Regions from separate parts of the Massilia aerilata genome, predicted to be linked through region 1. Evidence: predicted binding sites of a transcription regulator. Region 1 holds the regulator's gene; the other holds the start of a gene.
The links. The regulator LexA, encoded in region 1, represses DNA repair genes until DNA is damaged. The targets are predictions, from matches to a motif close to ACTGTATNNNNATACAGT.

Region 2: ACFPO9_RS09155 (PA0069 family radical SAM protein) is a predicted target of LexA. The motif match lies at 1,894-1,911, and genes of this name have one in related genera.

What each region holds. Positions count from the first base shown of each region.
Region 1 is NZ_JBHSMZ010000004.1:481,680-486,103, reverse strand. Features, by position in the region: gene rplI (50S ribosomal protein L9) at 1-359, opposite strand, end outside; gene rpsR (30S ribosomal protein S18) at 393-683, opposite strand; gene priB (primosomal replication protein N) at 704-988, opposite strand; gene rpsF (30S ribosomal protein S6) at 1,018-1,401, opposite strand; gene lexA (transcriptional repressor LexA) at 1,681-2,328, shown strand; gene ACFPO9_RS07055 (tetratricopeptide repeat protein) at 2,427-3,188, opposite strand; gene ACFPO9_RS07050 (SEL1-like repeat protein) at 3,253-4,053, opposite strand; gene ACFPO9_RS07045 (tetratricopeptide repeat protein) at 4,205-4,424, opposite strand, start outside.
Region 2 is NZ_JBHSMZ010000005.1:250,994-255,417, reverse strand. Features, by position in the region: gene ACFPO9_RS09170 (efflux transporter outer membrane subunit) at 1-543, shown strand, start outside; gene ACFPO9_RS09165 (NADPH-dependent FMN reductase) at 579-1,202, shown strand; gene ACFPO9_RS09160 (tRNA-uridine aminocarboxypropyltransferase) at 1,248-1,868, shown strand; gene ACFPO9_RS09155 (PA0069 family radical SAM protein) at 1,979-3,190, shown strand; gene ACFPO9_RS09150 (AAA family ATPase) at 3,273-3,836, shown strand; gene ACFPO9_RS09145 (diguanylate cyclase) at 3,991-4,424, shown strand, end outside.

The sequences.
Region 1 (4,424 bases):
GGGCCGGTCGGCATGCGGACGTTGGCCTTCTCGACGGCGAAACCTTGCTTGCTCAGGGCTTCAGCGATGTCGAAGTTGGTCACGGAACCGAACAGGCGGCCATCGACGCCGGCTTTCTGGGCGATGGTGATGGTCATGCCGTTCAGCTTCTCGCCCTGGCCTTGTGCGGCTGCCAGCTTCTCGGCGGCTGCCTTTTCCAGTTCGGCGCGCTTGACTTCGAATTCGGCCACGGCCGATTCGGTTGCACGGCGGGCTTTCTTTTGCGGGATCAGGAAGTTACGTGCGTAACCGTCCTTGACCTTGACCACGTCGCCCAGGTTACCGACGTTGACGACTTTTTCCAGCAGGATGATTTGCATATTATTCTCCAGTATACGTGTCGTGACCGACGATTAAGCGTTGTGCAGGTCGGTGTACGGCAGCAGGGCCAGGTAGCGGGCGCGCTTGATGGCGGTGTCCACTTGGCGCTGGTAGTGCGCCTTGGTACCGGTCAGGCGTGCCGGCATGATCTTGCCGTTTTCCTGGACGAAATCCTTCAGGGTGTCGACGTCTTTGTAGTCAACCTGTTCCACGCCTGCAGCGGTGAAGCGGCAGAATTTCTTGCGCTTGAACAGCGGGTTCTGCTGTTTGCGCTTCAGTTTTTCTTTGGCCTTGTTTTTGTCGAACTTTTTACCGAATGCCATTTTTGGCTCCTGTATCTAATCTAAATGAATTCAATGATGTGAAACACCAGGGCTTTGCTGTTGCGGTTCTTCCTCGCGAGGAAACCCTTGAACTGGTAGACGGCGCCCAGTTCGGCATCGGCAAACCGGCTTGAAATATCGCCCGCGGCCAGCGCGGAAATCTCAAACTCGACCTGCCTGGCAATCCCTGCCTCGGTCTGCTGCGATCCATGTTGCAGGATGCCGCTGACGATGGGGATGCCGGCCGGGGTATATCGCAAGGTATCGCGCTCGGCGATGCTTGCAACCAGCAACAACGCGTTCACTGCCCTCTGCGCTTCACTTTCCGAAGAAATTAAGCAGCAGCGGCCGGAGCAGCAGCCTGCTCGGCACGGTGGCTCTTGGCTGCGTCTTCGCGCTGGACCGATTTCATCATCGGCGACGGTGCGGTTTCAGCCTTCTTCATCTTGACGGTCAGATGACGCAGCACGGCATCATTGAATTTGAATGCGGTTTCCAGCTCGACCAGGGTCTCGTTGTCGCACTCGATGTTCATGCAGATGTAGTGTGCCTTCGGCAGCTTCTGGATCTGGTAAGCCATTTGACGGCGGCCCCAGTCTTCGACACGGTGGATGTTACCGCCACGCGAGGTGACCGTGGTCTTGTAGCGCTCGATCATCGCCGGGACCTGCTCGCTCTGGTCCGGGTGGACGATAAACACGATTTCATAATGACGCATGCAACACTCCTTAAGGACGTTTAAACAAATGCCCACCTCGGCGTCAAGACGAGTGTGGGAAGGGAAAGCCCGACATTATAACCGTAAAAACGTCAAGAGCTCAATCACCATCTTCAGCGTCGGCTGCCGTGCGCCTTGCCTGCAGGTTATCGGCTGTACCCGCCCAGCAAAAAAAAGCGGCGAAAGCGGCGGATTCCCCTTGCGCCCGGCGCAATACTGTACAAAAATACAGGGTGTCGGGTGTCGCTCAGACGCTCCTTTACTTACACTTACTCGAACATGCTCAAGCTCACCGCACGGCAAGAACAGATCCTCAACCTGATCAAGGAAGCCATCGACAACACCGGCTTCCCGCCCACCCGCGCCGAAATCGCGCAGGAGCTTGGCTTCCGCTCGGCCAACGCCGCCGAGGAACACCTGCAAGCCCTGGCGCGCAAGGGCGCGATCGAAATTTCTCCCGGCACCTCGCGCGGCATCCGCCTGGTGGGCAACAGCACCGGGGCCGAAGCGGCAACGGTGCCGGCCGTCCCGGCCGCCCTGCTGATGTCGCTGCCGCTGGTCGGCCGCGTGGCCGCCGGTTCGCCCATCCTGGCCCAGGAACACGTCGAGACCACCTACTCGGTGGACCCGGCCATGTTCTCGGCCAAGCCCGACTTCCTGCTGAAGGTGAAGGGCTGGTCGATGCGCGACGCCGGCATCTGCGACGGCGACTTCCTGGCGGTCAAGAAAGTGGATTCGGCCAAGAACGGCCAGATCGTGGTCGCCCGTATCGGCGATGAAGTCACCGTCAAGCGCTACCGCAAGACCGGCGGCACCATCGAACTGCTGCCGGAAAACCCGGACTTCTCCGTCATCACGGTCGATCCGCACAGCGACGAGTTCGCGCTGGAAGGCCTGGCTGTCGGCCTGCTGCGTTCGTGGCATTGAACTGAGAGCTGCGCCGGCACTGAAATTATTTTGCCAGATGGCAAAACGCCCCGCCCGGCTTACGCCGGCGGGGCGTTGTTCATTGTGCGCGGCCGTCCTTACTTGCCGGGAGGGGCATAGTTGCCCTTGCGCGCCTCCAGCTCCTTCTCTCGCTCGGGGGTCGGCGCATTCTTGACGATCTCGTTGTGCTGGGCGACGTAGGCGTCGGTGGCGTCGCGCCAGGCCGTGAAGTCGGCCACGACCATGCGCGCGCTGATCTTGACGTCTTCCGACAGGCCTTCCTGCACCGCGTTCATATGGGCGGTGGCCTTCTCCAGCTCGGCCTTGGTCAGCAGCCCCTTGATGTCCTCTGGGATGCGCTTGGTCAGCGGGGTCACGGCGTTCAGGTGCTCGGCGTAGCGGTTGTAGCAGGCCTGCCAGGCCTGCATCTTGGCGCTGTAGCGGTCGATCTCTTCGGTCTGGCGCGACACCGCCGGGAAGCGCGGCGCCGGGCAGCGGTACTCGTCGGTGCGGACGTCGGCGCCGTCGTATTTCTCTATCCAGTAATCGAGATCGGCGCGGCGCTTGTCGCGCTGCTTGATCATCTCGAGCGAGGCGATGGCGGTGGCATTGCCCTTGGCGGCCGCCTTGCGGAACCAGCCGGTCGCCTTGTCGATGTCGATTTCACCGGCTTCGCCGTAAAAATACATCTCGCCCAGGTGCTGCTGGGCCGTCACGTTGCCGGCGTTCGCCAGCCTGGTGTATTTCTGCAGGGCTTCGGGATAGGCTTTCTTGGCGAACAGGGCGTCCGCATCGGCCAGCTCGTCGGCGCAGGCGGCGCCGGCCGCCAGCAGGGCCACGCAAAACAGGAGAGTCTTCATGGAAACAAGGCTGTGATAAAGGAAATCCATCATACCCGCACAGCCCTGCCAGCTCAACCGGCTGTTACTTTTTGCCACCCATGTTGAAACTTGCACCTTTCTGGTTGTTCCTCTGGTAGGTCTCGTTTTCCTCGCGCAGGCGGCGCTGCTCCTCTTCAAGAAGCCGTTTGCCCGACTCGGCCTTGCCGTTGGCGTCCGCCACGAACTGCTGGGTCGATGTGAACCAGGCGTCGCGGTCGCCGGTAAAGGCCAGTGCCTCGGCCTGGCGGCGGCTGATCACATTGACGGTGGCGTCGTCGACGTGGGCGCCGGCCTGCTCCACTTCTTTCGGGCTCATCAGCTTGACCACATCGGCCGGGATCCGCTTGACGCCCGGCGGCACCTGGTTCACGCTGGCCACGAAATCGTTGTAGCAGGTCTCCCAGGTCGCGATCTCGGCCTGGATCCGGTTGATCTCGTCGTTGGTTTTCGAGACAGTCGGGATTTTCGGCGCCGGGCAGGCATATTTGCCCGAGACCAGGTCCTCACCCTTGTAGCCGCTGGTCCAGAAGGCGATGTCGGCGGCGCGCTGCTCGCGCTGCTTGAGGATGTCGAGGGTCTCCTTCGCGCCGCCATGGCCGCCCGCCGCGGCCTTCTGCAGCCAGGCCTGCGACTTGGCCATGTCGACCGCGGCGCCGTCGCCGTACCAGTACATCTCGCCCAGGCGGAACTGCGCTTCGGCATTGCCGGCATTCGCCAGCTTCGTATAGATCGGCAAGGCCTTGTCGTATTCCTTCGCACGCAAGGCTTTTTCGGCATCGCCCAGTTCGTTGGCCGAGGCCATCCCGGCCGCCAGCATCAGCACGGCAAATGCAAGTCGTTTCATCGTCTCCCCTTTCCCGAAAAGTTTGGTCAAACGAAACGATAATAGACCTGCATTACCATCATGACAATACTTCCGAACGATGCCTTAAGGACATTTTTGTCCTATTTTTGTATTGATCCCGTCGAGCCAATTCTCAGCTGCCAGATTACTTTTACGGCGTCGTCGGCTTTGCCGGCGTATTCGACGCCAGGACAAACGGCCCTGGCTGGTGGTCCATATAGCCCGACTGCGGCCGACGGACATAGTCGTACTCGTGATCCATGAACTCCTTGAGGACCGCGGGCCGGACCTGTCCCAGGTGCCTGTCGGTGGCGGCATACCAGTTCGCGCGCTCGGTGATGAAGGTCTCGGCGTCGTCCTCCTTGCCCCGG
Region 2 (4,424 bases), on a different contig from region 1:
ATCGCCCAGGCCGAGCGCGGCGTCGCCGCCGCGGACGCCAGCCTGGCCGCCGCGCGCGACCAGATGCTGCCTTCGCTGCGCCTGACCGCCTCGGTGGGCGGCTATGCGCACAATCTGCCGGACCTGCTGGGCGCCGGCAGCATGCTGTGGAGCGTCGGCGGCAGCGTGCTGGCGCCGGTCTTCGACGCCGGCCGCCTGCGCGCCCAGGCCGAGATCTCGGCTTCGCTGCGCGACCGCGCCGTGTTCGCCTACGAATCCGTGGTGCGCAACGCCTTCGCCGAGACCGAGAACGGCTTGTCGGCGGTGCAGCGCCTGCGCGAGCAGCTGGAACAGGCCGAGGCGCGCCGGGTCGCCACCGCCGAGGTGCTGCGCATCGCCCACAACCGCTACCGCAACGGCTATTCGTCCTATCTGGAAGAGCTGGATGCGCAGCGCAACGCCTTCAGTGCCGAGACCAACGTGCTGCAGCTGCGGGCGAGCTGGCTGGCGGCGCACGTGGATTTATACAGGGCGCTGGGCGGCGGTTGGCCTGGAATACACTAAACGGTATTAATTATTTCGCAGACCGGGAGACAGGCATGATCAACATCGCAATCATCGTGGGCAGCACCCGCCCCGGACGCAAGGCGCTGGACGTGGCGCGCTGGGTGATGGAGTGCGCGGGCACGCGCGGCGACGCCGCCTTCGAACTGGTCGACATCCAGGATTTCCAGCTGCCGCTGCTGGACGAGCCGGTGCCGCCCTCGATGGGCCAGTATTCGCAGCCGCACACCAGGGCGTGGGCGGCGAAGATCGCCGAGTTCGACGGCTTCGTGTTCGTCACGCCGGAATACAACCACGCCACCTCGGGCGCGCTGAAGAACGCCATCGATTACCTGTACAAGGAGTGGAACAACAAGGCGGCCGGCTTCGTCGGCTACGGCAGCGCGGGCGGCTCGCGCGCGATCGAGAACCTGCGCCTGGTGATGGGCGAGCTGATGGTGGCCGACGTGCGCGCCCAGGTCATGCTGTCGCTGTTCACCGACTTCGAGAATTTCACGGCCTTCAACCCGGCCGAGCACCACGAGCGTTCGGTCGAGATCATGCTCGACCAGGTGGTGCAGTGGGCCGGCGCCCTGAAGCCGCTGCGCAAGGACGATCCGCCGGTTCCGGTGCCGGACAACATGCCGCCGCGCGGGGAGCGGGTGGGCGGCAGCTACTGAGCTTCGGTTTTCGGGCTCGAGCGCGCGCGGGTACAATCGGCGCCCATGACATCGACCGAACCCCGCCGCGCGACCTGCGCCGCCTGCCTGCGCGCGCAGAGCGCCTGCATCTGCCGCTTCGTGACTCCGCTGGACAGCCAGGTCGAGCTGCTGGTCCTGCAACATCCGCTCGAGGTGCACAACGCCAAGAACAGCGCGCGGCTGCTGCACCTGTGCCTGCCGTCCAGCCGGCTGCTGGTGGGCGAGATTTTTCCCGCGGCGGAACTGGAGACGGCCTTGTACGCGGATGGGCGCACGCCGCTGCTGCTGTATCCGCGGACGGTGGGCGAGGCTTCGCTGGGCTTGCCTTTGCCGCCCGTGCTCGATCCGGCGCTGCTGGCCGCGCCGGCCAGGCTGCGCCTGGTGCTGCTGGACGCCACCTGGCGCAAGAGCCGCAAGATGCTCTACTTGAATTCCTTGCTGCCAGCCTTGCCGCGCCTGGGCCTGCAGGACTTGCCACCCTCGGCTTATCGGATTCGCAAGGCCCACGCGCCGGACCAGTTGTCCTCGCTGGAAGCGGCCGCCCACGCACTTTCGCAACTCGAAAACCGGCCTGAACACTACGCACCGTTGTTTGTCAGCTTCGCCGGCTTTGTGGAACAACAATCCCGGCGATTTTGCGCTTGAACCGCCAGTAAAGCGGGTGTACGATACTGTATATCCATACAGTACTCGGGAGCGCCATAGTGAATCGCCAACAAGCTTGGGCTGAAGACGTGGAATTGCAAGGGCAGGTCATGATCCCCCCGCGGCCGCTGACGCCGCACAAGGGCCGTGGCGCCGTGTCCAACCTCCAGGGCCGTTACGAAGTCCACGGCCGCGAGCGTTTCGACGACGGCTGGACGGTCCCGGGACTGAAGACCGATGAAGCGGCGCCGCCGAAGACCATCGTCACGGATGAGTTCGCCAAAACTATCCTGACGCGCAATGCGTCGCCGGACATTCCCTTCCATGTCTCCCTGAACCCCTACCGGGGCTGTGAGCACGGCTGCATCTACTGCTTCGCCCGGCCTTCGCACAGCTACCTCGGCCTGTCGCCGGGGCTGGACTTCGAAAGCCGCCTGTTCGCCAAGGTCAACGCGGCCGACCTGCTGCGCCGCGAGCTGGCCAAGCCCGGCTACGTGCCCGAGAGCATTGCCATCGGCGTGAACACGGACGCCTACCAGCCGTGCGAGCGCGAGCGCGGCATCACGCGCGAAGTGCTGCAAGTGCTGGGCGAGTGCAATCACCCCTATGGCCTGATCACCAAGTCGGCGCTGATCGAGCGCGACATCGACCTGATCGCGCCGATGGCGGAAAAGGGCCTGGCGGCGGCCGCCATCACGCTCACGACCCTGGACGGCGAGATCGCGCGCACGCTCGAACCGCGCGCGGCGGCGCCCGCACGCCGCCTGCGCGCGATCCGCACCCTGACCGAGGCCGGCATCCCGGTCAGCGTCAGCGTGGCGCCCATCATTCCCTTCATCACGGAACCGGAAATCGAGCGCATTCTCGAAGCCGCCAGGGATGCCGGCGCGGTCGGCGCGCATTACACGGTGTTGCGCATGCCGTGGGAAGTCAACCCCTTGTTCCATCAATGGTTGTACGCTCATTTTCCAGACCGTGCGCAACGCGTACTGAACCGCATGAAGGATATGCATGCCGGCAAGGAATACGACAGCGACTTCGGCAAGCGCATGAGCGGCGAAGGCGTATGGGCCGACCTGATCCGCCAGCGCTTCACGAAGGCGGTCAAGCGGCTCGGCATGGACGGCTTCAATGGCCGCTTCAGCAAGATGGACGGCGCGCAGTTCCGCCGGCCGCTGGTCGTGCCTTCGGCGGCCGCCTGCCGGCGCCGGGACGAGGACGTGACCCAGCTCGACCTGTTCGGCGGCGCGCCGGCGGTCGAGGGTGGCGGCAAGCCGGCGAGCAAGACGACCAAGGCGAGCCCGCAGCTGGACTTGTTCTGAGCAGGCGGCGTCTTGTGGCAGGCGCCGTCGTCGGCTAGGATGGCGCTCTCATCTTTCTGGATGGCAGTTTTTCGATCACGGGATGCATATGGAAGAGCAGGGCAGCAGCACAGCAGGGCAGGTCAAGCGGGTCGTCTTCGTCGGCGCGGAATCGACCGGCAAGTCGACCTTGTGCGAATACCTCGCGCGCCAGTACGGCAGCGTCGCCGTGCCCGAGATCGGCCGCTATATCTGGGAGGACAAGCAGGGCCAGCTGAATGCCGAGGACTACGTCGACATCGCCCTGCGCCACCGCGAGGCCGAAGACGAGCAGATGCCCTATGTCCGGCGCTACCTGTTCGTCGACACGAATGCGCTGACCACGCTGCTGCTGGGCCTGGAATTCGGCCAGGTCACCGAACCGGCGCCGGCCGAGCTGCTGCGCTGCGCCGACGAGTGCCGCGAGCGCTACGCCCATACCTTCGTCTGCGCGGATGACATTCCCTACGAAGAACAATCGGCGCGCGAAAACGAAGCCTGGCGCGGCCGCATTCACCAACTGGTGCTGAAGGACCTGGAGGCGCGCGGCATTCCTTACACCCTGGTCAGCGGCAGCGTCGAGGAGCGCGCGCTGCAGGTACGGCGCGTGATCGAGGGCGTCGTGTAGGCTGGGGCGCGCCGACCCGCGCCGGACAGTCCGAGTGTTGTTGTTGTGCTATGTCAACACATGGCAGTAAAAAAAGTTTCCATTTTTTATACCTTTCAGGGCAATATCCTTGTATGTTAGCCGTGCAACTTTTTGCATCGACGGACCCTGCAAGATGCCTAGCCCTGTCCCGCTTTATAAATATCGCGCGCTGCTCCTGTCACAGAGTTTCTTTATCAAAGACAACGCGGCCGAGCTGCGCCTGCACGCCCACAAATACGACTTCGACATGGCTTTCTTCAGCGAAGTCAGCCAGTTCGTGGCGGCGGTGGAGGGCGATACCGGCAACGGCCTGTTCGTGATCGACCTGGACGCCCTGCACAACATGCAGTCGGACATGCTGGACAGCCGCAAGACCCTGATGCTGGGCGAGCTGCTGCAGCGCCTGCCGGCCGGGAAGGAATACGTCTACCTGCAGAGCAGCCGCCAGGGCGGCCGCTACCTGCTGCAGCAGAAGCTGGTTGATTGCCACTGCCTGGCCTATGCCGAAAAGCCGATCGCCAACGACGTGCTGGTCGACAAGCTGTTCAAGCTCTTCGTCCAGCAGAA